3 regions of the Yersinia vastinensis genome follow, and region 2 is predicted to be linked to each of the others. Evidence: predicted binding sites of a transcription regulator. Region 2 holds the regulator's gene; each other region holds the start of a gene.

Region 1 (10,956 bases), 170 kb from region 2:
CATTCCAACCGTACTGGAATTGTATCCAGATGCGGATCGCCAGCAACTGCGTAGTTTGGTGCGTAATGCACAAAAAGAGAAAGCCGCTAACAAGCCGCCGAAATCATTCCGCCAGATCTTCCAGTACCTGCGTGAATTGGCAGAGAAGCAGCAGTAATCGGGCGGGGCCGGGTTTAACTCGGCTCCCGACTCAATAAAGTTCTCATCAGGCAATATTAAATCGTAAGCTACCTGCCAGCTCTTCTTCTGCCTCTTCCAACAACAGCACAATGGCCCCAAAACGGCGTTTCCGGCGGTGATTGAAATGGATAAATTCAATCTCTACCGGTAAAGCTATCTCGCCGGTCACCACATCCCACAACGCATCCAGATTGGCACCAAAACCTTCGTTCAGCGCAAACTGTTGAGAAAATGCGCGGTAAAATGCAGGAAGATCAGGTATATGGTCAAAATCGAATACCACTTTTACCATCTTCTTACTCCATCCGAATGAAATGCTTATAGTGATCCTGAGTCAGGTAAATCAGGCCATCATTGGAGTAAAGCAAACGATCAGTCCCACGATGCCCACAACGGTAATTGACATCTGCTTCACGCCAATTGCGGCCTTTAGCTTCAGGCAATTGGCGCTCACGGTTAGAAAATCTATCCCCACCAATCGCTCTCCCCGGCAAGACTTTGCACAAATTGCCTTCTTTGGGATTCCAACCCTTTTCACGCGCTTGCTGCTTGGTAATGTAAAAATCAGGTAGGCGATGATGTGCCTGCAAGTATTTTACGACTTGCTTGTGCTGGGTAAGTTGCTCAATAGAAACAGGAGCCGATGGCCGTGGGCGCTCCAAATCCGGCGACTGGCCAATATCACGAGCGGTGACACCATCAAAGCCTTGAAATGCTGCCACAGCCAGCAGCAATACCGCGCCCAGAATAGTGATAAGTCGTTTATTCATGGTTCTCCTTAACCCTTAGGCTTTCCATTACGGTTGTGCTGCTCATTGCGATAACCTACGTCGTATCGTCTGATTTATAAATTACCCAGATGCAGAGTTTTAACTTCCATAAACTCATCCAAACCCAGCACTGAACCTTCACGGCCAAGACCAGATTCTTTCACACCGCCAAACGGTGCCAGTTCGGTAGAGACCGAGCTTTCATTGACACCAATCATACCGCTTTCCAGTGCATCTGAAACTCGGAATACCCGTTGTAAGTTCTGAGTATAGAAGTAAGCCGCCAATCCGAATGGAGTGTTATTCGCCCGTTGAATGACTTCATCTTCTGTCTTGAAACGAAAACAAGCTGCCAGCGGGCCAAATGTCTCTTCTGAAGCCACTTTCATTTGCTCTGTTGCATCAGCAATCACCGTCGGTTGGAAGAAATTCCCTCCCAGTTCATGACGGCCACCACCAGCTAGCAACCGGCCACCTTTCTCAAGCGCATCTTTCACGTGGTCTTCCACTTTTTCAAGACCCGCAAGGTTGATTAGTGGCCCCATATTGACGTCTTTATCCATGCCATTGCCGACTTTCAGTTTTTTAACTTCAGCAGCCAGGCGGTTAACAAACTCGTCGTAAATACCATCCTGAATATAGAAGCGGTTGACGCAAACACACACCTGCCCAGCATTGCGGAATTTACACGCCATAGCACCGGCAACTGCGGCATCCAAATCTGCATCATCAAACACGATATAAGGCGCGTTTCCACCCAGTTCCATAGAGATTTTCTTCATGGTAGCGGCGGCATTACGCATCAAGGTTTTACCGACTTCAGTCGAGCCGGTAAAGGAGATTTTACGTACTTCAGGGCTGGCCATGATGGCGTCGCTGATAGCATGGGTATCGCCCGCCACACCATTAAGAACACCCGAAGGTACACCGGCCTGTTCTGCCAATGCCAGCAACGCAAAGGCGGATAACGGCGTATTGTTCGCAGGTTTAATCAAACCGGTACAACCGGCTGCCAACGCGGGCCCCAATTTACGGGTGAGCATCGCCAGTGGAAAGTTCCAAGGGGTGATGGCAGCCACGACACCAACCGGCTCGCGGGTTGCCAGAATGCGGGCACCTTCTTTGGCGGGTGGAATGATTTCACCGTTGGCACGTTTAGCTTGCTCACTAAACCATTGAATAAAGCTGGCGGCATAGGCGACTTCGCCTAAAGCTTCTTTCAATGGTTTACCTTGCTCAGACACCATCAGCTCTGCTAATGATTGCTGGTGCTCCATTATCAATAGATACCAACGTTGTAAAATCTCGGCACGCTGTTTGGCTGGGGTTTTACGCCAAGCGGGGAATGCTTCGCTAGCCGCTTTAATGGCAGCTTCTGTTTCCGCTCGGCCGGACTTCGCCACTTTCGCCACCAATGCACCCGTGGCGGGATTATGGACATCAAAAGTATCCTGCGCCTGATGCCAAGCACCGCCGACAAAATAGCCGATATGGTAAACACCGTCGCTGTGTTGCTGAGATTGTAATGGATTGCGTAATGAGTTTTGTGCTGACATCTTGTCGACCTCCTGAGGGAAATGATGCCCCCCATCAATGGAGGGCGAGGAAGGATGGTTCCAGATTTAGTATAGCCCTTGAGAAAGCGATGGGAACAACTTAGCGCCCTTCAGCCCGCGATTATATCAGCGCACTCTGATAACGGTGTAGCATATCCGCCAGCCGTTTCACCGGACGAGTAACGGAATCAGGAGACTGATAATCAATTAGTTTTTGTTGATATTGGTCCAGTTCCTGCAACAGCCGGGCGAAGTAATAGCGCCGCTTCTGCGAATTTTTCGCATTAATTACTCTATCAGCGGTGTAGCGAATTTGCTTATGGAAAGCACTCAATTCCGCATTCTCCGGAATCTCGGTGCCATGGAGTCGTTGATGGGCGATGATTAACGTTAATGCCAATCGGTACTTATCAATATCACCGGGGAACATCATCAATAACTGATTGAGTTGCTGATATAAAGCCGGTAAATGATTTTCACTGCGCCGAGCTTTATTGGTCGTCAGGGCAGATACAGCGCTGTAAACAAAGCGATTTAGTAACGTTCTACCGGTTCTGTCCTTGGCATTGTCGCGTATCAGCAGCAACACAATCAGAGACACGAAGCAGCCGACAATTTGGCCTAATGCGCTATCGAGGAATAGGCTGACATTAAATTCCATCGGGTTACTCAGCACCATAATATTGATGGTACTGGCTAACGTCCCAAGAGATCCCAACCGCCGCTTCTGCACTTCAATACCAATAATAAAGGCCAGCAGCCCTAAACTGATACACAGCAGCAACATGCTCTGCTGAGTCGCGGGAATGATAAACATAAAATACAGCGCCCCAATAGGCAGCGCCATAACCACCCCCAGCAAGAAATCTATCGCCACCATTCGCGGATTAGGGGTGCGCATTGCCAGCGAGGTGACCACCGCAATCATCACCATACAACCAGCACCAGAAGTCCAGCCTGTCCACAGCCAAAACAGCCCACCAATTGCGGTAGCAATCCCTGTGCGCAGGCCGTTAATCATCGCGTGATGGCCTTCGGCTGAAACATGTTTAACCGGCACGTCTCCGGCCAGAATATCCTCTTCTATCCGGCTGATGCTGCTGTTGGTATGAATCCCTTTCGACAGTAATAAATAGCGGGTTGCGGCCCCTACCCAACTGCTAATGGTATGGGGAATCGTCTCACTGTGGCTGGCACCAATAAATTGGCGCAGTTTTTTCATCCGCTGATGAATCTCTGTCGGTGTTTGTGCCGGTTCGCTCAGCAGAGCTTTTAATTCAGCAGTTAATATATCGGGGTGATTGACAAGCACCAGATAGGTTTCACACGCCTGGGTTATCAGTGCCAATGACTCGGTATGCAACACCCGTAAACGGCGATTACACCGCTGCCAGCGGGATGACTCCATCATCAAGTAACTGCGCATCCCATTAAGGGCGGTGGTATTTTTGACTAAATCATTCCATGCGCGATCGATATCTGTTTTTTCTGCTTGATGTATACACAGTTGCAAAAGTTTGTATTGATCCACCAAAACCTTGTCGACCAAACGATCAATATCTTGCTTGATAGATCGTGGTGAAAACAGCAGGTCAGCCATGACCGCACAAACGATCCCCAGCACTATCTCACTACAACGCTCTACCGCAAATTGAGGAGTAAGGAGTGGCGTTTCACCGGTTGTCACAATGATGATCAGTGCGGTATACCCAGCCAAACCAAAGGCATAGGAGTTTTCAACGCGCACCAATGATGAGATCCAAGTGCAGACCCCAGCCCATAGACAGCAAAGCATCAGAGTCAACACTGGCGCTCTGATGGTCAGAACAATGATAATCAGACCGCCAATACAACCGATAAATGTCCCGATAATACGCAGCCAGCCACGGTGGCGAATGGCGCCAGAGAACGGTTCACCACCCGCCGCAAACGCTGGACCAGCAGCAACTATCGCCGCGGTTAACACTGACCAACGTGGCGTTTCCAATTGCAAATGAAAGCCCAAAAACAGCGCTGCCACAATGGCAAAACTGAGCTTGAAAGCAAAGCGCAGGCGGATAAAGGTCGGGCTACTCATCTTAGCCAAACTCGCGCAGACGATGCATCAACTTAACAATGGGTGATGCCTGATTCGGATCGCGATCATTCGAGCCAGTGATAACCACAGTGGCGGTAGTCCCTGCTGGATAAGGGTGCTGCTGATCCTCATCATCCAGCCGAATTTTTACCGGCACACGTTGTGCCAGACGTACCCATTCCAAATTATTATCAATGGTTGCCAACCCTTTACTATCAACACTACTGCTGCTATTCGTGACCCCCGCCGAGATACTGTCGACGGTGCCATGCAAAATACGGTTACTACCAAGCGGCGTAATTTCTGCCCTATGCCCCGGTTTTACGCCTTCCAGCTTGGTTTCTTCCAAATAGGCTAAGATATAGAAAGTGTCTTTTTTGACCAGAGCCACCGCCGTGGCTCCCCGGTTAATAAACTCTCCAGCATGGACATTCAGGTTGGTCACCCAACCTTCCGCGGGAGCACGCACGATGGTACGTTCCAGGTCAAGTTTAGCTAAATCGCGCACCGCGATTGCTTTTGCCAGTTGATGACGAACGGTTTGCAGCACATTACTGGATTGGTCAATCTCCTCTTGGGACAGTGCCTGAACCCCCAAACGTTGGCGTCGACCCGATTCGCGCTGTTTCTCAGCTGCCAATGTTTGGTAATAGGCAACATCGGCTTGCGCTTCGGCCAATGCCTGTTCATAGCGCGGTTGGTCGATGACAAATAGAATTTGGCCTTTCTGCACCAGTTGGTTGTCTTTGACGGGAACATCCGTCAGTAGCCCGCTGACGTCCGGTGCAATAGCAACGACATCTGCGGTAAATTTTGCATCACGGGTCCAAGGCGACTCAGTGTAAAAGGCCCAAACCTTGAAAATAGCAACGATAGCCAGTAAAACCACCAATAAGGTGATGCCGATGCGGATTATTTTTAATAAAAAAGTACTCACGGCGACCTCAGGAAAAAAGACGAGATATTAAATAGAAAAGACAACCATACAGTGCGGTATTAAAGAGTGCCGGGTGCCAGACAAACTCGTAAATACCTGTAGGTTGCAACACACGACGCAAGGCAAAAAAAAGTGCCAGAGAGAGAAGCAGCTCAACAAATATCGGTGGAAAAGAGAGGCCAAAAATCACCATCACCGGAAGCAAACTCATTCTTTAAATCCTCTCTGTTATACACTTGAGTGAATAATCTTATCGTTAGCTGAAAGACTTCCAACCACAACAACCACAGCTAAAAGCAGCAGCTATTAGACTGACTTATAGGTTAAACTTGATTGATTAGTATGACTGCGACTTGGACGAGGCGAGGTAACACTTCGGCTACGCGGCTTTCAAACTTCGGATTATTCTCCCGACAGCAGTATATTAGCCTGCTTATTATCAAGTTATCTACAATGTGTGATCTAAATCACTTTTAAGCCAGAGTTAACAATCCACATAGAGCAAACAATGGAAAGATTAAAACGCATGTCAGTGTTTGCCAAAGTCGTTGAGTGCGGCTCCTTTACGGGGGCGGCACGGCAGCTGGCAATGAGTGTTTCGTCGATAAGCCAGACGGTATCAAAACTGGAAACAGAGCTGAATGTTAAGTTGCTTAACCGCAGTACACGGCGTATTGGTTTGACCGAAGCGGGCCGAATTTATTATCAGGGTTGCCGACGAATGTTGCAGGAGGTGCAGGAAGTCCATGAACAGCTCTATGCATTTAACAACACGCCGACGGGAACATTACGAATTGGCTGCTCATCAACGATGGCACAAAACGTACTCGCCACCATGACCGCTGAGATGCTGAAAGAATATCCCGGGCTTTCTGTTAATTTGGTGACGGGAATACCGGCACCTGATCTGATTGCTGATGGGTTGGATGTGGTTATTCGTGTCGGGGCTTTACAAGACTCAGGGCTATTTTCCCGCCGCCTTGGCTCAATGCCAATGGTAGTATGTGCTGCTAAAAGCTATTTGGCACAGCACGGCACGCCAGAAAAACCGAGTGACATGACTAACTTTTCGTGGCTGGAATACAGTGTCAGACCAGACAGTAATTTTGAATTAATTGCACCGGAAGGTATTACCACACAGATATCCCCGCAGGGCCGTTTTGTGACCAACGACTCTCAAACCATGATCCGTTGGCTCAACGCTGGTGCGGGTATTGCCTATGCACCCTTAATGTGGGTCATTGAGGAGATCAAACGTGGTGAAGTGGAAGTTCTTTTCAAAAAATACCATTCTGACCCACGCCCGGTTTATGCACTGTATACCGAGAAAGACAAAATGCCATTGAAAGTCCAAGTCTGTATCGACTATTTAACGGAGTATTTTAAACGGGTTGCTGAGGTCTATCAGGGTTACCGATAAATTCAACGTACTTATTTGGTGCTCAGTTAGGACTAAACTGAGCACCAAAATGCTGAATCTCTTCTTACGCTGTGCCACCTACGGTCAGGTTATCCAGTTTCAGAGTGGGCTGACCGACACCCACAGGCAGACTTTGACCTTCTTTGCCACAAACACCGACACCTTTATCCAGCGCCAGATCGTTACCGACCATAGAAATCTGCTGCATAGCTTCAATACCAGAGCCAATCAAAGTTGCCCCTTTTACCGCGCTAGTAATTTTGCCTTTCTCGATTAAGTAAGCCTCCGAAGTGGAGAAGACAAACTTACCGGAGGTAATATCCACCTGACCACCACCAAAGTTCGGTGCGTAAAGGCCATATTCCACACTAGCGATTATCTCTTCAGGTGTTGATTTACCCGCTAACATATAGGTATTGGTCATGCGCGGCATCGGTAAATGTGCATAAGACTCACGGCGACCATTACCGGTCGGCGCAACACCCATCAAGCGAGCATTGAGTTTATCCTGCATATAGCCTTTCAGAATACCATTCTCAATCAGCACGTTGTACTGGCCTGGCACCCCTTCATCGTCAATGGCTAATGAGCCTCGGCGACCTTGCATGGTGCCGTCATCCACCACCGTACATAATTCTGAAGCCACCAACTTGCCCATTTGCCCACTGAATACGGAACTGCCACGACGATTGAAATCACCCTCCAACCCGTGTCCCACCGCTTCGTGCAGCAGCACGCCCGGCCAACCTGCACCCAGCACCACCGGCATCGCACCCGCAGGAGCTGCAATGGCGGACAGATTAACTAATGCCATTCTGACAGCTTCATGAGCAAAATTATCGGCGCGCACTTCACCATCAACAATTTCCAAGAAGTAGTCATAACCAAAACGACCACCGCCGCCGCTCGCGCCGCGCTCACGCTTGCCATTCTCTTCAACCAGAACACTGACAGACAGGCGCACCAGTGGACGGACATCTGCCGCCAAAGTACCGTCAGTGGCTGCCACCAAAATCTGCTCATAAACCCCCGTCAGACTGGCGCTCACTTCTTGCACCCGCTTATCAGCAGCACGAGCGACTTTGTCGACTCTATGCAACAAGGCGATTTTGTCTTCCCGAGAGAGACTTTGCAGTGGGTCGAGCAAAGGGTAAAGCGCCCGATGGGAGATTTCGCCCAAGGTGTGCACTTTACCGTTGCCAGTGTCGCGCACAATACTGCGCGCGGCGTGGGCACTTTGCTGCAAGGCATTCAGGGTGATTTGGTCTGCATAGGCAAAACCGGTTTTTTCCCCGCTAACCGCACGCACCCCCACACCCTGATCAATATTGTAAGAGCCATCTTTAATGATGCTGTCTTCCAACACCCAGGCCTCATGGTAGCTGGACTGGAAATACAGGTCAGCATAATCGAGGCGGCGCTCGGCCAACTGCCCCAATACTGAGAACAAGTCCTGATGGTTCAGCTTGTTAGCAGCGAGTAACTGCTCACTGACAAACGAGAGGCTCATAGTTTTCACTCTTTATTTAGATGATTATCATGAATTAGATGATAGCTTATTCGATAGCGGCACCAGCGACGACTGGAAGCGATTATGCTGCAATACCGGCATCTGATGACGAATCGTTTTCAATCCTGTGGTACCGATTTTGACTTTTAAAGCCGAAACCGCATCGGGGTTCTGCCCAATAATTTTACCCCAGGCATCAACCGCCATGGTATGGCCCCAAGTCCGGCGGGTAGCGCCGTGACGCCCCACCTGTGCGGCGGCCAATATCACACACTGATTTTCAATTGCTCGTGCGCGCAATAAAATCTCCCAATGCGCTTCACCGGTGACTTTGGTAAAGGCCGAAGGAACAGAAATAATCTCAGCCCCCTGCGCCCGCAAGGCTTGGAACAAGCCGGGGAAACGCAAGTCATAGCAAATTGTCATGCCAAGACGCCCTACCGGGGTATCCACCACCGTCAATTGCTGCCCCGGCTGGTAGGTATCTGACTCTCGGTAGTGGCCATGAAGATCGTTGATATCCACATCAAACATGTGAATTTTATCGTAGCGTGCTTTAAGCTCGCCCTGATCATCGAAAAGCAAGCTACTGGTGGTAATAAGATCCGGAGACTCACGGCTTATCAACGGCATTGATCCTACCTGAATCCACACGCCATATTTACGCGCCATCTCACGGACTTCCTGCTGCAATGGCCCGTCATTGTGCTGCTCTGCATGGTGACGATAGGAGGCAGCATTGGCAAATAGCAATGCATTTTCCGGCGTCATCACCAGTTGAATACCTGAGTTTAACTGTTTGATCTGCTGCTCAATTTGAGCCAGATTATCACGGGTATTTTCACCGCTGCATAACTGTAATAATGCGACATTGGCATTTTTCATGGCGCCTTACTCTCCTTTAGCTGGCGTAATACTTCATGGATGGCCGGTTGATCCAAGCTACCGGTAATTTGATAGCGAATCAGCGAGACCTTGCTCCATAACGGCCCTAAAATCTTGGAGGCCGCAAATACCGCAGCCCCCACCACCGGGTTAATCGCAAAGGCGGTTGCGACACCGACAGTGGCTGAAATTTCTGGAGTGATGACCGCTTCCATGGCTATCTGGCGCTTAACCAAATCAACATTTCCGCTCATGGCAATATCGGCCGCCAACCCATCAATCACTAAATCATTAGTATGCATCACACCGTTTTTGATATTGGCGGTGCCTCGAATAGAATCAAACGCGAAGTCACGACTAAACGTATCACTAAAATCAAGTTGGAGTTTACGTAATAATGCGTCAAAGCTTACCAGACGCAATAACTGGCCCGCTCGCCCTCCGCCCATATCCGTCAGTAGCCCTCGACCCAATCGGCTTTTTATCGTCCCATTCAGGGTATTAATTTGTGGTTGCCATGGAACCCCGCGCCAACTGATGTCTGCACTGATATCAAATGGCGCATCCTTTATCGGCGTCATCAAACCAAAGAATGAATTAGTTTCATCTATTTTGGGTCCACTCAGAGCAATGTTAAGCGACGTTTTATCGCCTAAACTGTCTTGCTGCCACTGCCCCGAAATTTTAGCTCGACCATTACCCGCTTCAATAAGCCCGTTAGAGAGCGTCAGAACCGAGCCTTTAGGCACTAAATCCGCATTCACCCGTCCGATACTCTGCCCTAAAACCCAACACTCTTTGCAGCGCAGTTGCAGGGCTGGCCAGTCATGAAACGATAATGCGCTAGGGCTTTGTGGCTCCTGCAACGCCGCTTTCGCTAATGGATCATTCTTTTCGTTTCCTGCCCATTGCGGATTGTAATAAAGATAATCAATATCAGCATGCCATGGTCCGCTTTCCGCCATTAACAAACTGCCATTCACTTCTTGACCTTTTGCCGTGACTTTGGTGCCCGCCAGCAATGGCTCTAGCTGCAATGTCAGGTCATGCCAAGCTTGGCCACCAATCAAGAGTTGTGGTGTTTGTAATATCAACCGCTGAGGGAGAATGACATTGGATTTGCTCCCTTGCATTTTGGGTTGAGCAGAGGAGGTAAAAGAGGCATTTGCGGCGGAAAACTCAGGTGCCAGTAAAGCCAACCAGCGTTCACCATCAAGATTAGGCAACTTGAGCACTAACCCTTTTTCATCAGGCAGTGGCGGTGTTTTTTTGCTATCGGTTTGCCAGATAGCACGAGCCAGTTCCACCTGATCCTTTTGCAGCAACCATTGGCTATTAAATCTATTGTTACCACCCGCGCTCCCCGACAGAATAAAGCTGTCCAGCCCGCCGACGGCCTTAACCTGTAATGGCAACGATTGACCGCTGGCTTTATCTAGCGGCGGAGGTAAGTGACTGCTCACTTTTTTAAGATCAGCCGTGACATCAATTTTATAATCTGGCTGACCATTTTTAGGTAACTGCACTGCAACTTTGCCTTGCCAGTTCGCGCTACCACTGAGTAATTTCGCCACATCATCCGGTACACCTGGTAATTTGGCCGGCAGCCAGTCCCCTTGTA
Region 2 (10,956 bases):
CATCAGCCAGAGCCAGTTCGGTGACTGGTAATTGGTCAATACGTTGAATCAATCCATCAACCAACTCAGGGGTATAGCTACTGCCGCCACCAATAATGGCAATTTTAAAGGTTTTCATCTTAGGCCTCCAAATGGGTAAAATAGAAATGAGAGCGCTCTCATTTGGTTGGAAGACTAACGATTAACCAGAAACAAAATGCGATGTTTCTCGCAAAAATGTGAGGCAAGAGGTAAAAAAAGAGGCAGGACGTGATCTCTCTCGCAGAATTTCACTACTGCCAGTCATTAGCTATATGGTTTACTTTGGCTAATTAATCGCCGTTTTACTGTTTATCTGCCTGAGTTGCGGATTTTCAGCAAGAATGCGCATTCTGTTACGTAAATATCCGTAAATGGGTGGCATTGAGCGGGGTAGCTCTCTAGAATCAAAGCGCTTTTCCGCTGTTCGCATCCCACAGAAAGGAACCGTAAATGTTCAAACGTACTTTAGTGACCTTCATCGCCCTTTGTTCCCTCAGCGCCGTAGCGCCTGCTGCTTTAGCGGCCGGTGAGCCTCATGTGTTATTAACGACGTCAGTTGGGAATATTGAGCTGGAGCTCAATAGCCAGAAGGCACCGGTTTCAACACAGAACTTCGTTGATTATGTTAACAACGGTTATTACAACAACACCATTTTCCACCGTGTCATTCCTGGCTTTATGGTTCAGGGCGGCGGGTTTACGGCTGATTTCAAACAGAAAACTGCTAAAACGCCCATCAAAAATGAAGCGGATAATGGCTTGCGCAATTTGCGTGGCACCATCTCTATGGCCCGTACCGCAGATAAAGACAGCGCCACCAGCCAGTTCTTCATCAATGTGGCGGACAACGCCTTCCTTGATCATGGTCAGCGTGACTTTGGTTATGCCGTATTCGGCAAAGTGGTTAAGGGAATGGACGTAGTAGAGAAAATCTCTCAGGTTCAGACCGAAAATGTGGGTCCGTATCAGAATGTGCCGGTTAAGCCGATCACTATTCTGTCGGCAAAAGTATTACCCTAAATTATCCTTCGTCCATGACGTTGCGGGGGGTTAGCTACGCCCACTTAGCCGAATGACTGACGTTTGTAAGCTCATCGGGATAAGTTCACTTGCTGCCCACCTGCAACGCCAATGGCTTTGGGTAAATATTCTATCCCCACCGAAAATTAGCTCGTCTGCCCAAATAGGTTGCTTATAATCAAATATCTGACTCAGCTTGGGGTAAAGATCCATGAGTGAAACATTGCTTATCGCGAAAGCACAACCAGCACAGGATTTAGTCATTTTATCGGCACTGGCAAACCGTCATGGTTTGATTACCGGAGCGACGGGGACAGGTAAAACCGTCACCTTACAAAAAATGGCGGAGCAATTTTCTCGCATTGGCGTACCCGTATTTCTGGCTGATGTGAAAGGCGATTTATCTGGGATTGGTGCGGAAGGTGTCGAGTCAGAAAAACTGCTAGCACGGCTGGCCGCGATAAGTATCACTGACTGGGAACCACAGGCATGTCCTATTGTGCCTTGGGATATTTTTGCTGAAAAAGGCCACCCCATCCGGGCAACCATTTCTGATCTCGGCCCACTGCTGCTGGGGCGTTTACTTGATCTCAATGAAGTGCAAAGCGGTGTATTGCAACTGGTCTTCAAGATTGCAGACGACAACGGCCTACTGTTGTTAGACATGAAAGATTTGCGCGCTATCGTGCAATACGTCGGTGACAATGCAAAACAGTTTCGCACGCAATACGGCAATATTACGCCAGCCTCAATTGGTGCTATTCAGCGCGGTTTATTGACCCTCGAAGAGCAGGGTGCCAATCAATTCTTTGGTGAACCGATGCTGGATATTCACGATTTAATGCAGACTGACAGCAACGGGCAGGGTGTTATCAATCTTTTGGCGGCAGACCGGCTCATCAATCAGCCCAAACTGTATGCCATTTTCCTGCTGTGGTTGCTGGCGGAACTTTTCGAGCAATTGCCGGAAGTGGGGGATGTCGATAAGCCTAAGTTGGTCTTCTTCTTTGACGAGGCCCACTTGCTGTTCACTGATGCCCCTGCGGCGCTGGTGGATAAAGTCGAGCAAGTGGTGCGGCTAATTCGCTCAAAAGGGGTTGGCATCTATTTCGTGACACAAAACCCACTGGATATCCCTGATAAGATATTGGGGCAATTGGGTAACCGAGTGCAGCATGCGTTGCGTGCTTTTACCCCTCGAGACCAAAAAGCGGTGAAAGCTGCGGCACAAACCATGCGAGCCAATCCAGCATTCAGTGCTGAACAAGTGATCACCGAGCTTGGTGTTGGCGAAGCACTCATTTCGTTTCTTGATGAGAAAGGGCGGCCCAATGTTGTTGAACGGGCTATGGTGATTGCTCCGCAATCCAAAATGGGGGCATTGGATGCCGCAGCACGAAATCACGCCATTAATCACTCGCCATTGTATGGTCGCTACGAAGAAATGGTGGACCGCGAATCAGCTTATGAGAAGTTATCCGCAGGCGGCTTCTCTACCATGGGTGACGCCGCCGCAGGCGATACATCAGCCTCCCGACCCGCGGGGGCACCTCAACAACCAGCAAACGAGGGCGGTGGTTTGATGGATGGGCTGAATGATTTGTTGTTTGGTTCAACCGGCCCACGTGGTGGTAAGCGTGATGGTATCGTCCAGACGGCGGCCAAAAGTATGGCTCGCGATCTGGGGCGGCAAATTTTGCGCGGAGTTCTGGGGTCAATTACCGGTGGGCGCAAACGCTAACCATTTTTTGGATATGAAATGCTGTTATTGATCGATAATTACGACTCATTTACCTACAACTTGTACCAATATTTTTGTGAATTGGGCACCGAGGTGGTAGTGAAACGTAATGATGAAATACAACTGGCTGATATTGAAAACTTATCACCGACTCATTTGGTGATTTCCCCCGGCCCTTGTACCCCCAACGAGGCTGGAATTTCTATCGCAGCTATTCGTCATTTTGCCGGTAAGTTACCCATACTGGGAGTGTGTCTGGGCCATCAGGCTTTGGGGCAGGCGTTTGGTGCGCGTATTGTGCGGGCGCGGCAAGTGATGCACGGCAAAACCACGGCAATTCGCCATAACGGTCAAGGTGTTTTTCGTGGGCTTAACCAACCGTTGACGGTAACCCGCTATCACTCTCTGGTGATAGCCCCCGATTCTTTACCCGATTGTTTTGAGCTGACGGCGTGGACAGAGCAACACGGGGTGATGGATGAGATTATGGGCATTCGCCATCGTACGCTGCCGCTGGAGGGGGTGCAGTTCCATCCCGAAAGCATTCTCAGTGAGCAGGGTCATCAATTATTAGATAATTTCCTTAAAAATTAGTCAGTTGAGTTAGTCTCCCTCATAAAATGATTTTTTTGTTTGCTTGCATGTGATTTTTTATGCATATTTTGTGATTATATTTTCACGCGTCAGTAATTGGCAACTAAATCTTTTATCAGGGTGGACCGCGCAATGGCAGATAAATTAGCAGTAAATCGCAGTACATTTGATCAGGTCATTTTGCCTGTTTATGCACCAGCGCAGTTTATTCCGGTAAAAGGGAAAGGTAGCCGTGTATGGGACCAGCAAGGCAAAGAATACATTGATTTTGCTGGCGGTATTGCAGTGACGGCTCTTGGTCATTGTCATCCTAAACTGGTTGAGGCTTTACATCAGCAGGGGGAAACTCTCTGGCATACCAGTAATGTCTTCACCAACGAACCTGCGCTGCGTTTGGCACAAAAATTGATTGAGGCGACTTTTGCCGACCGCGTGTTTTTTGCCAACTCAGGCGGTGAAGCGAATGAGGCAGCCTTTAAGCTGGCGCGCCATTACGCCATCGAACGTCATAGCCCTTATAAAACTAAAATCATTGCTTTTCACAATGCCTTCCACGGTCGCACCCTCTTTACGGTCTCTGTTGGTGGGCAGCCAAAGTACTCCGATGGCTTCGGCCCAAAACCCGCCGATATTATCCATGTGCCATTCAATGATTTGGCGGCGGTAAAAGCCGTTATGGATGACCACACGTGTGCGGTGGTGCTTGAGCCAATTCAAGGCGAGGGCGGAATTACCTCCGCTACGGCAGAGTTCCTGCAAGGTGTGCGCGATCTGTGTGATCAGCATAAAGCGCTGCTGGTGTTTGATGAAGTGCAAAGTGGTATGGGCCGCAGCGGGAAGTTGTTTACCTATATGCATTATGGTGTGACCCCCGATATCCTCACGACGGCGAAAGCGCTGGGGGGCGGCTTCCCCGTCAGTGCGATGCTGACCACGGAAGAGATCGCATCAGTGATGGCTGTCGGTACGCATGGCACCACCTATGGTGGCAATCCTCTGGCCTGTGCGGTCGCAGAAGCGGCATTGGATGTCATCAACACCCCTGAAGTACTTGATGGCATCGAACAGCGCCACGGCCTGTTTGTACAGGCTCTGCAAGATATCAACAGCCGGTATCCGGTGTTCGGAGATATCCGCGGCATGGGGTTATTAATTGGTGCAGAGTTAACGCCGCAATATCATGGGCGTGCGCGGGAATTCCTGACCGCAGCGGCAGCGAATGGCGTCATGATCCTCAATGCCGGGCCGGATGTATTGCGCTTGGCCCCTTCTCTGGTGGTTGAGTTGGAGGATATCAAGCAAGGCATGGCGTGTTTGGAAAAAGCCATCGCCAGTTTGGTTGATACACACTAAGCTGAAGTGAGATAAGCATTAAAAGAGAGGCACTTGGCCTCTCTTTTTGCTTTTATGTTTTGTCACGTAGCTTTCGGCTGCGCCAAATTCCGTGGTGTGGCTGTTGTTGCCATGCTAATGATGAAACAGTATGCATCACACTGAGATGTGACAGAATGCGCCGTAAATTACGTTCCATCTCAGAAAGTTGCGTGTCAGGGTCAATATCCGGCATTTGAACAAAATCGTTATTCCCCTCACTGTCATCCGATACTAACCGCTCTTGGCATTGTTGAATTGCTATCTCACATAACTGTAAATAATCCTGCGCCACCTTGATGCTCATCAGGCTATGAGCACTGTCGGAGGTGGTAGCTGATTCGGTTAGTGGATGCTCTCGCACCAGAATTGTCATCTCATTGATATGCCCCACAATAAGCTCACTGTGGGTTGACCAAAGCCGCATGTCTGCCAAATATTTTGAATTAAATCCTGGTTCTTGCATGGCCTGATTCAGTGAACTTAGCACCGCGTTACTGGTTTTATTCACCTGAAGTCGCTCATAGGCCAGTTGGCCAATATTGGGATGAGGTGTCAGTAGCAAGCGTAAGATTTTCTGATAGCTATCAAGTGCTTGATGCGCATTCTTACGCAGTAAGCCGCTTTGCCACTGAGGCCACAGCCACAAGGCACTGGCAAAGGCCAAAGCACAGCCTATCAAGGTATCGAGTAAACGTGGAACTAAGAAGTCAGCCCCTTCTCCGGTCAATAGCTGCAAGATATACACTGTAGTGATGGTTCTGCCGATAACGGACAAACCGTAGTTTTTGCGTTGCACCAGATAGCAGAGCAGGGTGATGACTAACATGATGCTTAGGGTTGTCCCTTCCGGCATCTGCAAGTGCAATAAACCCGCCGCCAATATCAACCCAATTAACGTCCCCATAGCACGGTGATGAATCCGTATCTTGGTCGCGTTATACCCGTTTTGCGTGACCAGCATGATGGTGAGCAAGATCCAGTATGGTTTAGGTAAGTGGATAAGCGTACCGATGTAGCTCCCTGCTGCCAGAGTGACACCCATACGAGCCGCATCACGCAATGGACTGGATTTCAACGATAAATAGCTGATAAATGCTGGCCAGAGAGGCTGGGATAACTGGCTGGCCATCAAGTCTCGGTCATATTGTGGGCGGCGATCACTCAGGATTTGAGTCACATGGCTGATGTGGTAATAGCAAAATTGCGCCACGGAATTGTCTGGATGTTGTTGGGCAATCTCTTCCAGCTCGACTAGCGCATTGCCAGCACTGAAATGTTCTTTAGCGCGATGGTGATAGAGAATATCGTCAGCAATGGTTCGCATCTGGGTCGAAATTTGATCCATATTGCGGTGAAGAACTGTGATTATTGGTGTTTGCTCAATCAGCTCTTGCACTTTTTCTGGCTGATTGAGTGCCGCAGTAATGTGCTCTTGTAAATCGAGCGCCATCTGGAACAAGCTCACTAGCCGTTTTTGTTCAGTTTTCGTCGCATTAGATAACAGATTAAATTGCTGATAAAGCTGATTAACTTTATCCATTATACCTTGCTGTCTGTCGAGCAATGGCGGTAGGGATTTTTCTGGCTCAAGATGCTGATCAAACAAACTGAATTTAGCATCGCAATAATCCGCCAATAAATGATAAAGCTGGCTCAAAGGTTCGCGGATAGGTTGGTCTTTGCATAATCGGAACCAAATCCAAGTAAAACCGCCGTACCAAAGGGTCCCCACGGCGCACATTAATGGCGCTTGCCAGATGGGAGCGCGACCCACCATGCTCAGGCTGAAGATGGCAGCAATTAGCGCCGCAGGCAACATGCGGCCATTGAGCGGGCTGATGGCCCCTGAAACACCCAGAACCAATGCCAGTCCCAACATCACCCAAGGCAGTGGAATATCCCACAACAATAACTGTTGAGTCAGGAAGCTGCACAAGGTAAAGAGCGCACCGCCAATAATCAGGCGGCGGAAAAAATGCTGGTGTGGGGTATCTAACGAGGCAATATTACAGCATGCGGGTATCAGGGAGAACATCAATCCCATCCGCAGATCGCCAATGGCAAAGCCCAGTGCAGCAGGCAGGCAGAGAACCAATGTTTGGCGGAGTGCATAGTTCACTTCAGGATGATAAATAAGCCGTTGCCACTTCATCTAGGCCCCAGAGATTTATTGATCATACAGCGAAGAAAACCGGTGCCGAGGGTATCGGCACCGGTTTATGGGGAATTAACGAGTGCCGTAAACGACAATCGTTTTACCGTGTGCGGAGATCAGGTTCTGATCTTCCAGCATTTTTAGTATCCGCCCCACAGTTTCGCGGGAGCAGCCAACTATTTGACCAATTTCCTGGCGGGTAATCTTAATCTGCATCCCATCTGGGTGGGTCATGGCATCAGGTTGTTTTGCCAGATTAAGCAGCGTTTGTGCAATGCGCCCAGTCACATCAAGGAAAGCGAGGTTACCCACCTTCTCAGACGTAATCTGTAAGCGACTCGCCATTTGCGAAGACAGGCGCATCAAAATATCTGGATTGACCTGAATTAGCTGGCGGAATTTTTTGTAAGAAATTTCAGCCACTTCACAGGCGGTTTTTGCTCTAACCCAAGCACTGCGTTCTTGGCCTTCTTCAAATAATCCAAGCTCGCCGATGAAATCCCCTTGGTTTAAATAGGAGAGAATCATCTCTTTACCTTCTTCATCTTTGATAAGCACCGCAACGGAGCCTTTCACGATGTAGTAAAGCGTTTCGGCCTTTTCACCTTGGTGAATTAGCGTACTCTTCGATGGATATTTGTGGATATGGCAATGAGACAGGAACCATTCGAGAGTCGGGTCTGTTTGTGGCTTGCCGAGAACCATTCGCTGTTATCCTCTGTTGTTATCGCTGCCTAACTTAACAGGGCTCAGAGTTCCCTGCGCGGCGTGCTTATAAAATACACTTTCTCTTAGCATATTAATTTGCTCAACTGCCGAAAGGTATAGCCAAGATACGTACCGGATAGAAACCCTTCACTGAGTATTGAGAAGCTACCCTATTTAATTCTAGAAACAACACTTTCGATTCTGTTTGTAGCACAGGATGAGGCGACTGTCTTGTGTTGTATCGCTTCAGCATGATGAACATCGGGTTACATTGCGAGTTTGTAAATGAAAGGGTAGTCTGAAATAGAAAATTTAACCGGGAGCAAGAGTTATGCAGGCACGAGTAAAGTGGGTTGAGGGGCTGACATTTTTGGGTGAATCCGCCTCAGGTCATCAAGTTTTGATGGATGGGAATGCGGGAGACAAAGCACCAAGCCCAATGGAAATGCTATTAATGTCAGCAGGCGGCTGTAGCGCAATTGATGTTGTTTCTATCTTGCAAAAAGGGCGTAACGATGTGCGTGATTGCGAAGTGACCTTAACTTCACAACGCCGGGAAGAAGCGCCACGTTTGTTTACGCAAATCAACCTACACTTTATTGTCAGCGGCAAAGATCTGACCGATAAAATTGTTGAGCGTGCTGTTCAGTTGTCGGCTGAAAAATATTGCTCGGTTTCTTTGATGTTGGGAAAAGCGGCAACAATTACCCACAGTTTTGAAATCCGCGAAATCGCATAAGCAAACCCTACGTACTTGAAGCTGCGAAGATGTTGGTTGCGACTTCAAGTACCAAGGATATTAATTAATCTTTTTACCTTCCAATAGTCGCTGGACGAGCGGGGCCATAATCAGCTCCATTGCTAGCCCCATTTTCCCGCCGGGCACGACTAACGTATTGATGTTCGATATAAATGACCCTTGAAGCATCGCCAGTAAATAGGGGAAATCGATTTGATCCAAACCTCTAAAGTGAATAACAACAAAACTTTCATCCAGTGAAGGAATGGCTTTGGCGGCGAAGGGGTTAGAAGTATCGACGGTGGGGACGCGCTGGAAGTTGATGTGCGTGCGTGAGAACTGCGGCGTGATGTAATTAATATAATCGTCCATGGAGCGCACCACAGAATCCATCACTGCTTCACGAGAATGGCCGCGCTCGCCGGTATCGCGCACCAATTTCTGAATCCACTCCAGATTGACGATGGGCACCACACCAACCAATAAGTCTACGTGTTTAGCCACATCATGATGCTCGGTAACGACTCCGCCATGCAGCCCTTCATAAAACAGGACATCAGTCGGTTCCGGCAATGCCTCCCATGGTGTGAAAGTGCCCGGAACTTGGTTATAGGGCACAGCCTCATCATAGGTATGTAAATATTTACGTGAGCGACCCGTGCCATGCTCGCCGTATTGTGAAACACTTTCTTCTAACTGACCAAAGTCATTGGCCTCTGGGCCAAAATAGCTAATATGTCGGCCTTGATCCCGGGCTTTACGGATGGCAGCATCCATTTCAGGGCGGGTATAGCGATGGAAGCTATCGCCTTCAATTTGTGCCGCACGGATATTCAATTGCTGGAAAATTTTGCGAAACGCCAAGCTGGTCGTTGTCGTCCCCGCGCCACTTGAGCCGGTAACGGCGATAACCGGATGTTTAGTTGACATATTAGCTATAACTCCATTGAGTGGACGGGCTGCAATTGCCTGTTTTTTTATCGTTAATGGTTATTTTTAGGGCAAAGTGTCTGGCTTGTCACCCTGATTTTTACTTGCAGGCCGTCGTGACCCAGTGAGTATTATGGCGACTCTTCGACGCCGGCCCGAAATGCGCCGCGTGGCATGATATTGATGGTTTCATGTAACTCGGACCACACGAGCACCGCTTCTCCACTCATCAATTGGCGACGCACGTCCTCAACTTTTTGTGCTAACGATCGCTCATGTTCGCCGTAATCAGTGCCTTCACGTAACACAAAAGCTTCCAGCAAATTATCCAGCGTTTCGCTGTCGATTTGCTGCCAGGGAATCATCATGACTGCTGCTCCAGATAAGGGGAAAGCCAAGTGGGAATGCGTTGTTCCAGCCACATTTGTGGGTGTTTTAATGAGCCGCCAACAAAACCCACATGGCCGCCATGTTCAGTGAGTTGATAATCAATATTATCCGGTAACTCGCTCAGGTTCGGGATAACCTCGGCCGTCATAAAAGGATCATCTTTGGCATGAATGATCAGCAGCGGTGTTGTGATTTTCGGCAGCAGCGGTAGGGCGCTGCAACGGCGATAGTAATCCACGGCATCATTAAAGCCATGTATTTTCGCTGTTATCACATCATCGAAATCTCTGATTCGCTGTAATCCTTTCAACTGAATCAGATCCAATGGCAAGCTACCGGGGTAATGCAGTAGCTTGCGGGTAGCATTCAGCTTTAACTGGTTGAGTAAATAGCGCTGATAGACGCGGGAAAAACCTTGATCCATCCGGTTTGCGCATGGCTCCAGCATGAGAGGGGCTGAAACTACGACGGCGGCTTGTAACAGACTATCCTGCCCTTGTTCAGCCAAATAGCAGGCCAGCATATTGCCCCCTAATGAGACGCCGACGGCAGCGGTAGGCGCCTGACCATAATTTTCCCGTAACCAGCGCAGGAAAAAACGGGCATCTTCTGTTTCACCGGAATGATAAATACGTGACTTACGATTTGGCTCGCCACTGCATCCGCGAAAATGCATCACCACACCCAACCACCCTTTGGCTTGGGATGCGCGCAGCAAACCGTGGGCATAGGGGCTGTAAAAATTTCCTTCCAAACCGTGGAATAACACCAGCCTAGGTTTATCGCGCGCCAGCTCAGGATTTTCACTCCAGGCTAAGTCGACAAAATCCCCATCGGGTAATTCCAGTCGTTGCCAAAAAGGTTGCAGTCGCACACGCCGCCTGACCAGCCGCGGTAGCAGTGTTTGTAGATGTGGGTTACTGGCACCGGCCAGTGGACGGAATATTTCATGCATATGATGAATGGAAATCATGTTGTTGCTCTTGTGTGATCAATAGCACACTGTTAGCTTCATGGGTATATCGCGCATCATTTTGGGTGAGAGGCACCCGTCTCATGGAACTGAGTTTATTTCTTTCAATGATAGGTTTTCTTTGGGTTGCAGCTATTACCCCGGGTCCGAACAATATGTTGCTCACCTCTGCCGGGGCCAATTTTGGTTTTATGCGCTCTATCTGGCTGATGCTTGGCATTATGTTAGGCATGCAGAGCATGTTACTGCTGGTGGCTTTTGGGGTGGGTGGCCTGATTCTTATCTATCCATCTATTCACTTGATACTGAAA
Region 3 (10,956 bases), 1.3 Mb from region 2:
GAGCCCTCTCCCCAACCATCGGTGGCGGGTACTCGCACTGATAACTGGGCACCTTGCACACTCACTATCGGCTTGCCGAGATCCACATCGTCGAGCGTATCGAAGAACAGTTCCGGCTGCTGCCAACCTTCATCACGATGAGCAAGAATTTGCACTTCACTGTGACTAAAACCCGCCTGAATCTGCTGAGTCAATGCGTTAGCAATCGGCACCTGCCCCATCGCCTGGGCAAAATCATGTTCGAATTGCTGCTGCTCTTCACCACTGACCGCAGAGGAGAGGTCAACGCTAAACGGGTAGTCAGTCAAAATACAGACATTGCTACAAGTCGACAGAGTCAAAACACCGCTTAAGATTTTGGGAACCTGACCAGAAATAACGATCGGCAATATTACCTGCTCATGATACCCCTGAGTTGAAATCCCAGACACATCAAAACGTTGTGGCACAGGCCAGTACCATTTAACGGACTCAAGTGGCGTTGCCCAAGCGATGACAGGGGCAATACCTCCCTCTCCCGGTGAACGCCAATAGGTTTTCCAACCTTTTTCCAGTTGGACACTCAATAACATACGGGTTTTATCATCAGCAGAAGGCTCGGCACGAATTTGAACCTTAGCATGGTCATTTTGTGGACGGACCAACCAACCACTGTCTGCAGCCCAAAGGGTGGGCATCCACAGCAGCAACAGACAAAACAGCGCTGTTTTGCTTAAATTGCGCATTTAATCTCTCCATGAATAAATTAAGCACAGCCACACATTGTGTCGCTATGATTATTCGCACAGTACGGTTTTTATAAAAATGGCTGATAAATGAAAACCGCACTTCGCGAGCTAGAGTTATTCAAAGAGTTGGGTTATTCCCGGAAAATACACAATCGCAGATGCACCCTCAAACCACTGGGTGATATGACTCTGGGCGGTGGGAACCGCATACTGGTGGGGATAATAGGGACAAGCAATAGCAGCAATAAACCCAGCGAGAAAATCGCTAATTCAAACAGAACCGGCGGTGAAGCCAGTAAAGATTTGGCACTCAATTCACAAGGTGTTGGTGCTTCATCAGCATCAGTGGTAACCACTTGTGACGATGATGTCGGGAGAAGATTTTTTTCCAACGCGTGCAAGCTAGCGATGCGCTGAGTCATACAAACCAGTATGACCAGGCAAGCCAGACAGAGGAACCACTTTGCCGCGCGTTGTCGTTTAAACATTATTGATACTTAATAATCTCATTCAGTTATTAGGCATCATCTTAACGATATAATTTCCATTATCAATGGTTGGTTGGTAAACAATAGTCAGCAAAAAGGTTCAATTTAGGTTTTAGCTGAAAATGTTTTGAATCTGGTTTCGGCTTGTGAGCGACCCGGACGGGGAATCTGTTCGGTGGTTAGCGCGTTATGTATCTCTTCTTAACCAAACGAAACCAATACATTTTTGGGCAGGACATTCATTCAAACCTAATAAGAATATATTGGTTGCTCACATTTACAGGTATTATACCAACTGCTTGGATCTCATACCGGGCCACCGATAAATCTCCTCCACTGCGAAGGACAGGTTATATGCAACCTTTGAACGGCCCAAGTGTACCTATTGCCACTGATCGCAATGTTGCACTGCCCAAAATGCCCTCTCCGGGTCAAGTGGAAGATCAGGCACTAACTCCTGCACAGCGTACAACGCTGGAAAAACTGATTGTACGAATTATGGCCCTTAGCCCAATAAAATCAGCCGAAATCTGGGCTGCACTACGCCATGATTTATCTCTCAGCAGCACCAGTGATTTATTGGCTCGCCACTTCCAACCCGCCGAGCAATTACTGCAAACCCGGTTGTCGCAGGCTCAGGAAAATCACGCCAATCAGCAACTACGTCAGCAGTTGACCGAGTTACTACCTCAGGGTAATAACCGGCAAGCAGTCAGTGATTTTATTCGCCAGCAATTTGGTCATACGGTATTAAGCCAGTTAAGTCATACCGAATTACAACAAGTTTTGGTATTACTGCAATCTGGCACGCTAAATATTCCGCAACCGCAATTAACGACGATAACTGACAGACCGTTGCTCCCGGCAGAGCAGCAACATATTCAATCACTGGTGGCTAAACTCAGTGCCGCTACTGGGGAGCAACCAGCCAAAATATGGCAAGCCCTATTTGATTTGGTGAGTGTGAAAAGTCATGACCCGCTACCCGCACGCCATTTTCAGATACTCAGCCAGTTTTTACAGGCCAAAGTTGCCCTTAGCCAGCAAACAGCCCCCACGTTAGTGAATCTGCAAACCGTACTGAAACAGCCCGCCGATGCGCAAGAGCAGCAGTTATTAATTGATTACACACAGAATCGCTTTCAAGCCAGCTCAACAACACCGCTGACACAGGCGCAATTGAACGACATTATTAACGTGCTATTTGCGGCCAGATTAGACCGAGCCAATACCGCCCAGCGCTTGGCTGAAGATCAACAAAGTCTTCAGCCAATCATTAACCCGCTTATTGCCGCACTGCCACAATCATTACAACCTTTGTTGCAAAAACCATCACTGGCTTTTGTAACGCTGATAATTGTGATGGTATTTTTATTGGCTATTTTTCTTTAATTAGCCGCTACCCGTAGATTACTGGCTCAGGCTATCTTTATCTGAGCCACTCATTTTACAGTGCCAATAGCCCCCAACCAACCAGTGCACTCCAGAATAAAAAGGGCAGTGAATAGGCGTGGAATTTCAACCAAATCGCGGGTTCTCCCGCCATTCTCAGCGCAATTAAATTCGCCATCGAACCCAAAGCAAAACCAAAGCCACCGATATTCACGGCATAGGCGACCAATGCACTGGAAGGAAGATAATTCAGCAATAAGATTGTGGCCGGAACATTGCTAATCAGTTGGGATAAACCAATACCTAATATATAGGCCGCCGCCGTAGACAAAGTTTTGATTTCACCAAACAATGACTGCAAAGCAGGTAACTCGGTCAGTAGGCGAACATCAATAAACATGGCCATAAAGACCACTATCAAACTCCAATCTATTGCTAATAAAACTCGCCGCGCCAATAACAATAAGCCCGCAAATACAATGAATAATCCATAACTTGCCAACCCCAAATCGACACAGACAATAAAAATTACATATAGCGCCAAACAACTTAGCAATAGGCGGAATTGGTAAGGGTAAATCGGGCTAGAACTTTGCTTAACAATTTTTCGCGCGGGGAAACGCCACCAGGTCACCGCCAAGAGTGTGAGCAAAATAGCTGCTGCCAAAGGGGCCATCTGGTGAGTAAAGCCAATAAAAGAGAGTTCGGAACGGCTCCATAACAGAATATTTTGCGGATTACCGATAGGCGTTAACAACGAGCCCGCATTCACGGCCAATGCAGAGAAAATAATCAGACGGGAAACGGGTAAAGACGATATTTTCTTCAATGTCAGAATCAGGGGAACAATGATAAACAGCGCGACATCATTCGTCAGGAAAGAAGACAATACCGCCGCAGACAAGACTAAAAATAGCGCCAGATGCCGTTCAGTATGTAACGCATTAATTATCTTGCGACCAATAAAATCAAAGTAGCCACTGACTTCAACCCCTTTTGTCAGCAGCATTAACCCCAACAACGTCACAATGGTGGTCCAGTCAATAAACTGTGGAAAGGCGCTAATTTTGGCTGGCATCATGGCCGTAAGACCAATACCCAGTATCACTAAAATATGCAGCAGGCGGTCTTTCAGAAAAGGTCTGAATACTGTTTTTACTGCACGATGAGTCGTTGCGAATAATGTCATCAGGAAATCTACAAATAACAGGGCTGACAAAGAAAGGTCACGTTAGCGCAGCCGATCGTTTTATGCCAGCCCCATTATCTGTCAACGGCCAAACTCAAGATTCAGCCGCTTCAAACTAGATCTGAGTATTTTGTTTCACTGCTTTTCTAAAATCATCCATTGAGCAAAATCCTTTCGCATCAATCGGGCAGCCTTCGATTTCCAACGTGACACGTTTTGGTGGTGCCTGAAGTGACAACGGTGTTTTATGACGAATTTGCTCGGTCGACAGATAAATATACTCAATCTTCATCAGATCTTTATTTTGTTTAATATCTTTCCAACGCTCAAAGACCACTTTGCCACTGATCGGGGTTCTCTCGTATTGATCAGGCAGTTGGTATTCTTTGGTTTTAAGTGCTGCGAGTAATGAAGCAATATTGGAGTCATGCCCAACCAATACTGCAAACTTCGCTTTTTGCGCGGCTAATTCATTCGGGGTTTTCTCACCCTGAGGATCAAGAGCAGAGCTAATAAAGCCCACTAATTTCTCGGCGGCATTATCTGCGATAGCAGGAGAGCCAAATAAAGTTTCATGGTAGAGGTTCTTGATATCGATTAATTTACGCCACTCTTCAGATGACTGAATCCGCCCCCAAGCCACATCTTTCGCCGGGAAGCCTTCATAATATTGCAGCATGAAAGCATCAGAGGCACCAGTCCCTAATTTCAGTGGGCCAGTAATGCCCGGTTCTTTATTTTGTACTAATACAATTTCAGTCGGCTGCATGCTCCAGTCACATTTCTTATCGACTAGACATGCTGGTGAATTTTTATAATCTAGGATGTTAGACAGTAAATCGTAATTTGGCTGTAAACGTTTGTTCAACCCCTCTACCCCACCCGGCCCTGCATGTTGATTAATTGAAGCCAACGCTTTTTCTTTAAATTCAGGGGTAACATCTAAAGTAATAATCGGGTTAAAGACAGGATCCATCTTACCGATTTCTTTTTGGTGGGTAACTGGAACATTACATCCGGGGAAAGCGCCAAATAAGAAATGCTGTGCGGTATCAATGGTTCTTGGCAAGCTGTTGGCGTAGGTAAATACCGTGGTTGGTGTCGGGCATCCGGTCGATTTGAGTAATTTGGTTTCTGCCAACCACTGGCGGAAATATCCCCCCATCATCGCCTCAAGTTCGGCCCCTTTGGGTGTCAGGTAACCACCAGGTGTACTCCATTCAGGCCATTTATCCGGGGTGGCACTGGAGAGCATATCGCCATAATTCACCAAGGGCGCACGTATCCCATGGCGGCTCATGACTAAAACCTGTTCAAGTTTATAATGACCGTTCTTATCCTGAGCCACGACCTTATCTTGAGCCACAAGATTGGCTGAAGCAGGTAAGAGAGTTGCTAATAAGGTCAGGGCGTACGCCGTCTTTATTTTTATCATCCCAAACTCCATCATCCGTTGGTGGTTTAAGTCGTCAATAGACTTTCGATTGCTACAGATTTGTTACAACAGAGATAATAGACGCAGGGGGGAGGTAAAAGCGGAGTCTCATCACAGATCCACTTATTATGTCAGGTCGACCAATTGATTTTTTTGTCGATGAATCTTGGTATTACCACAGATTTAGATGGTTATCCCCAGTCGGCACTGATGGTTAATCAGTGCTAGTGCTATTCTCTGCTGGGTAGGTTTTTATCAAACGAATGAAACCCCGACAAGCCAGCCATTATTTTCTACCGGGCATATCTGGAATAATCAAATCACCGCGTAACGCATAAGAACCCAGTACATCTTGGGTTTTCTCATTAAGCCATGTCACTATTTTCGCGGCCATGGCGTCCATCGAATATTCAATTGCCGGAATCGTCGGGATTCCCGGATAATGTAATGAACCGGCCAGACTAAAGACCATGATGTCATCGGGAACCGATTTATTAAACGCTTGAAGTTGTGGGATAACACTTTGAGCTTCCTGTTCATCCGCCACCAGCAAAGCATTAAAATTCAGCGTCGCGCTGCTATTAAGCAAAACTTGCAACGCAACCGATGAAGAGGATGAATCCATAAAAATCAGGTCGCGATTAAAAGGCAAAAAGTTATTTTCTAGCGCGCGCTTGTACCCTAACAGCACATCGTCCACATAACCGCTAGTGTCAGGGTTAATTAAAGCAATTTTTCTTCTGCCTTGTTTTATCAAATAATTGCAGGCAGTTTCTGCGGCAAAGGCGTGGTCAAATTGGATACTGTTCGCAGCGTCGGTATCCATGCAATCGACGAGAATGATGCTCTCATCTGAGAGATTAAGAGGGAAACGTGCACCAATAATGAGTACGTCATCACACAGCCCACAGGTCAGCTCATCAAGTGCCTGCATGACTTCAGCTTTGTTGTTGGCAAAGCGCAACAGTAAATGCTTTTGATGCTGACTGAGGTGTTTTTCAAGTGCGTACAAATAACCTGTCGTTTGGTTAATATTTTCTTGTGCGCAAATAACGCCAATGCAGCCTGTTGACTGACTTAATAATGATTGCGCGATAACATTTGGCCGATAATTCAGCTCCTCTACCGCTTTTAATACGGCCAGGCGGCTAGCTTCCTTAACGCCGCGCGAACCACTCAACACCCGTGATACTGTGGCTTTAGAAACCCCAGCTAAACGTGATACATCGTTGATTGTAGACATGATTCTCTCCTAGCAGGCTGAAGTCCTTGCCTGTCATTCCTAAATACAGCTCTGTCCTATCGATGACACCAGCCTTGAGTATAATCGTTTCCATTTAGCATGGAAACCGAATTTCCATCACGATCCAAAATAGTTATCCAACCTCCAAAGCTGTGATGTCCATCAAATAAATAATCCCTATACACACTGGACTTTGATGGCTATCACAGTTCCACTCATTTCGAATGGAAAACGGTTTCCGTAAGATGTCCAATCATTCGCGAAACAACCGCTTTTTCGAAATGGAAAACGGTTTCCGTAAGATGTCAAAATGTCATAAAAAGAGTGTTACCACGTTTTTCGCAATGCTTTTTTATCTTTTGAGGATGGTTGTAGATGTTCAAGATCATGTTGTGTTGCTCCGCTGGAATGTCCACCAGCATGCTGGTGAGAAAAATGCGGATCGTGGCTGAAGAAAAAGGTATCCCGGTAGAAATTGATGCGTTTGGTGTCTCTGAATTTGATATTCAGTTCCCACGCTATCAGGTAGTTCTGCTTGGGCCGCAAGTGAAATACATGTTAGGAATGCTGTCAGAAAAGGCGGCTGTTCACGGTATTCCCGTTCAACCCATCGATATGATGGACTACGGAATGCAGCGTGCCGATAAAGTCCTGGACTATGCTCTGTCGCTCATTGAAGCGACTCACTAAGAAGGTATTCACATGAGTTCTTTATATCAATCAATGGTTGCTGCTATTGAGCAAACTATTACGCCGTTTGCAGGACGTCTGGGACAGCAAAAATATGTTATTGCTATCCGCGATGGCTTTACCGCTGCACTGCCTTTTATGATCATCGGTTCATTTATGCTGGTGTTTATTTTCCCACCATTTTCTGCCGATACCACAATGGGATTCGCTCGGGCATGGCTGGACTTCTCTCAGACATATCGCGAACAATTAATGTTGCCATTTAATCTGAGCATGGGGGTGATGACATTCTTCATTTCGGTAGGGATTGGCGCAAGCTTAGGGAGGCAATTTAATCTTGATCCGGTCATGACAGGGCTACTGGCATTTATGGCATTCCTGCTGGTTGCCGCCCCTTATGCTGATGGCAAAATCTCTACCCAGTATCTTTCTGGTCAGGGGATCTTTACTGCGTTAATTACAGCAATTTATTCCACGCGTGTTTATGCCGCACTGAAACAACACAATATTACGATTCGTCTGCCAAAAGAGGTGCCTACCGGTGTAGCACGTTCTTTTGAAATTCTGATCCCTGTATTGGTCATTATTGCCACATTGCATCCACTGAATTTATTCATTGAATCGCAAACCGGCATGATTATTCCAGAAGCTATTATGCATTTACTGGCGCCATTGGTGTCTGCATCAGACTCCTTGCCAGCGATGTTGCTTTCAGTATTGCTGTGCCAGATTTTCTGGTTTTCAGGTATTCACGGCTCGCTGATTGTCACCGGTATTATGAGTCCGTTCTGGATGACCAATCTGGCAGCAAACCAAGCAGCACTTGCCGTTGGGGCAACCTTACCGCATATCTACTTACAAGGTTTCTGGGATCACTATCTGCTCATCGGTGGCGTGGGTTCTACATTACCACTGGCTTTCCTGTTGCTGCGTAGCAAGGTTACTCACTTACGCACGATTGGCAAATTAGGTGTTGTACCCAGCTTCTTCAACATTAATGAACCCATTTTGTTTGGTGCGCCAATCATTATGAACCCAATAATGTTCATCCCATTTATTGCCGTACCGATGATCAATGCTGTTCTGGCCTATACCGCCACCAAATTTGGCTGGCTTGCACAAGTCGTTTCCCTGACACCCTGGACGACACCAGCACCTATCGGCGCATCTTGGGCAGCGAACTGGGCCTTTAGCCCTGTGGTGATGTGTCTGGTCTGTATGATGGTTTCGGCACTTATCTATCTGCCATTCCTGCGTGCTTATGAGCGTTCACTGGTAAAAACTGAAGGGGAAAAAAATCTGAATACTGCCCCGTCACTTTCTGAAACTGCCCGTAGCAACTGATAACAACAAGAGACAAGACCATGAAATACCAATTTCCAGATAACTTCTGGTGGGGCAGTGCCAGTTCAGCGCTGCAAACAGAAGGTGAAAGTCTACAGGGGGGTAAAAGCCCCACGACTTGGGATGCCTGGTTTGCCAGCCAACCCACACGCTTTCACCAGCAGATTGGCCCAAATGACACATCGACATTCTATCGCAACTGGCGACAGGATATCGCGTTGCTCAAGCAACTCAATCACAACAGTTTTCGTACATCGATAAGTTGGTCACGGCTGATCCCCAATGGGGTCGGAGAGATTAATCCAGAGGCTGTGACCTTTTATAATCAGGTGATCGATGAACTATTGGCCCAAGGTATTACGCCATTTATTACCTTGTTCCATTTCGATATGCCAATGGCAATGCAGGAGATCGGTGGCTGGGAAAATCGTGAAGTAATCGATGCCTGGAAGCGTTACGCCCAAGTCTGCTTTGAACTCTTTGGCGACCGGGTTAAATATTGGTTCACGTTCAATGAGCCAATCGTTCCTGTGGAAGGCGGCTATTTGTATGACTTCCATTACCCTAACGTGGTGGATTTCAGACGCGCAGCAACCGTGGCGTACCACACCGTGTTGGCTCATGCGACAGCCGTCAAGGCTTATCGTGCAGGCCATTATGAAGGTGAGATTGGCATTGTGCTGAATCTGACGCCCTCATACCCACGTTCGCAGAACCCAGCTGATTTAAAAGCAGCGGAATATGCAGACTTATTGTTTAACCGTAGTTTTCTTGATCCCGCATTACGCGGTGAATATCCACAGGAATTGATCGATTTACTGTGCGATTACGATCAGATGCCAATACGTCAGCAAGGAGATAAGGCGCTAATTGCTGAAGGGAGAATTGACTTACTGGGTATCAATTACTATCAGCCACGGCGAGTAAAATGCCGCGACAGTGCAGTCAATCCGCAAGCTCCTTTTATGCCCGAATGGTTATTTGATGCTTACGAAATGCCCGGACGCAAAATGAATCCTTACCGTGGTTGGGAGATTTATGAAGCGGGTATTTATGACATTCTGACTAATTTACGTCTTAATTATGGCAACCCACGCTGCTTTATTTCTGAGAATGGCATGGGTGTTGAGAACGAAGAGCGTTTTTTACAGGATGGTAAAATTAACGATCAGTACCGAATAGATTTTATTTCTGACCATTTAAAATGGCTACACAAAGGAATTAGCGAAGGCTGTAATTGTCTTGGCTACCATATGTGGACTTTTATTGATAACTGGTCTTGGTGCAATGGTTATAAAAATCGTTATGGCTTTATTCAATTAGATTTAGCCAGCCAAAAGCGTACTGTCAAAAAAAGCGGAGAATGGTTTACCGCTACCGCTGAGAATAATGGCTTTGATTAATGCAGGAATGAATAATGATTGAATTAGAAGAAGCAGTAATGGAAATTATTGTTAATGCTGGGCAGTCGCGCAGCCTTTGTTTTGAAGCACTGCAAGCTGCGCGTAAAGGTGACATTGACCGCGCCAAAAGCTTATTGCTAGAGGCTGACGACTTTGCTCGTCAGGCACACCATATGCAGACAAAGCTAATTGAGCAGGATGCGGGGGAAGCCCGGCAGCCGATGACATTAATTATGGTTCATGCTCAAGACCATTTAATGACATCTTTATTAGCACGGGAATTATCGGAAGAAATTATCCATCTTTATCAGCGTTAATATTACATTCGCAAATAGAAAAATATTATCCATCTTGAACGGAGAGATTATTACGCGAAGAATTTAAATTAAGCTCAATAAAATTACATTATAAAAACCTTATTTTGGTGATGGCATGATTATCCTGTCCTATCCGAGCGGGATAATTATTATCTAAATAATAACTTATTAAATTGAGATAGCGATGAAAATATTTAAACAGCTTCCATTAACAATGGCGGTTATCGCCGCGCTTTGCCCTATTTCCGTATTTGCACAAGGAACGACACAAACAGCAGCACAAACAATTACCCCTGAGCAATTAAATCAAATTGTTGCTCAAGCTGTAGAAAAAGCACTGGCAGAACGTCAGGAAAAGATAGATACCACTCTGGTACAAAAAAAGAATGTCGATGTCGTTGATACGTCAGCAATCAAACCCTCACCAGAGACAGAAATTCCTTATGGTCTAAAATTCAATGCTTATGCACGTTATGGCGCGCATTTCCAAGCCGGTGACCAGAAATACATAGGTGTCGATGGCTCATATAATGGTTCTTCAGCTATTGGTCGTTTGGGGAATGAAGGCAATGGTGGGGAATTCCAACTTTCTAAAGCCTTTAAAGGTAATAACGGCGCGCTATGGGATGTGGTGGTCATGCTTGATCACTGGGGTGATGAAGTTAACCTGAAAAAAGCCTACGCTGGCGTCACTAACTTGTTTGAATCTCAGCCTAACGCCTATTTA

What was found. Region 2 encodes CRP, which controls carbon source genes, mostly activating them, when cyclic AMP is high. Its sites were predicted from a motif close to ATGTGANNNNNNTCACAT; they were not measured.
Positions count from the first base shown of each region.
Region 1: a site for CRP is predicted at 5,976-5,993, ahead of aaeR (HTH-type transcriptional activator AaeR). Genes of this name have one in related genera too.
Region 3: a site for CRP is predicted at 6,626-6,643, ahead of ACIOG0_RS07270 (PTS sugar transporter subunit IIB). Genes of this name have one in related genera too.

Region 1 covers NZ_CP173260.1:430,313-441,268, reverse strand. Annotated here, with positions in the region: gene yjgA (ribosome biogenesis factor YjgA) at 1-157, shown strand, start outside; gene ACIOG0_RS01910 (barstar family protein) at 206-472, opposite strand; gene ACIOG0_RS01905 (ribonuclease) at 477-950, opposite strand; gene ACIOG0_RS01900 (NAD-dependent succinate-semialdehyde dehydrogenase) at 1,025-2,506, opposite strand; gene aaeB (p-hydroxybenzoic acid efflux pump subunit AaeB) at 2,628-4,583, opposite strand; gene aaeA (p-hydroxybenzoic acid efflux pump subunit AaeA) at 4,585-5,520, opposite strand; gene aaeX (p-hydroxybenzoic acid efflux pump operon protein AaeX) at 5,528-5,731, opposite strand; gene aaeR (HTH-type transcriptional activator AaeR) at 6,029-6,940, shown strand; gene tldD (metalloprotease TldD) at 7,005-8,450, opposite strand; gene nit1 (deaminated glutathione amidase) at 8,478-9,335, opposite strand; gene yhdP (AsmA2 domain-containing protein YhdP) at 9,332-10,956, opposite strand, start outside.
Region 2 covers NZ_CP173260.1:257,188-268,143, forward strand. Annotated here, with positions in the region: gene ACIOG0_RS00965 (6-phospho-beta-glucosidase) at 1-118, opposite strand, end outside; gene ppiA (peptidylprolyl isomerase A) at 472-1,041, shown strand; gene ACIOG0_RS00975 (helicase HerA-like domain-containing protein) at 1,253-2,782, shown strand; gene ACIOG0_RS00980 (aminodeoxychorismate synthase component II) at 2,801-3,376, shown strand; gene ACIOG0_RS00985 (aspartate aminotransferase family protein) at 3,509-4,729, shown strand; gene ACIOG0_RS00990 (YccS/YhfK family putative transporter) at 4,782-6,902, opposite strand; gene crp (cAMP-activated global transcriptional regulator CRP) at 6,978-7,610, opposite strand; gene ACIOG0_RS01000 (OsmC family protein) at 7,945-8,352, shown strand; gene ACIOG0_RS01005 (phosphoribulokinase) at 8,413-9,282, opposite strand; gene ACIOG0_RS01010 (YheU family protein) at 9,414-9,650, opposite strand; gene ACIOG0_RS01015 (hydrolase) at 9,647-10,627, opposite strand; gene ACIOG0_RS01020 (LysE family translocator) at 10,729-10,956, shown strand, end outside.
Region 3 covers NZ_CP173260.1:1,532,527-1,543,482, reverse strand. Annotated here, with positions in the region: gene ACIOG0_RS07300 (protein-disulfide reductase DsbD) at 1-725, opposite strand, end outside; gene ACIOG0_RS07295 (copper resistance protein) at 860-1,216, opposite strand; gene flk (flagella biosynthesis regulator Flk) at 1,571-2,608, shown strand; gene ACIOG0_RS07285 (SLC13 family permease) at 2,664-3,797, opposite strand; gene agp (bifunctional glucose-1-phosphatase/inositol phosphatase) at 3,913-5,232, opposite strand; gene ACIOG0_RS07275 (LacI family DNA-binding transcriptional regulator) at 5,519-6,475, opposite strand; gene ACIOG0_RS07270 (PTS sugar transporter subunit IIB) at 6,851-7,165, shown strand; gene ACIOG0_RS07265 (PTS sugar transporter subunit IIC) at 7,178-8,509, shown strand; gene ACIOG0_RS07260 (glycoside hydrolase family 1 protein) at 8,530-9,912, shown strand; gene ACIOG0_RS07255 (PTS lactose/cellobiose transporter subunit IIA) at 9,927-10,229, shown strand; gene ACIOG0_RS07250 (carbohydrate porin) at 10,414-10,956, shown strand, end outside.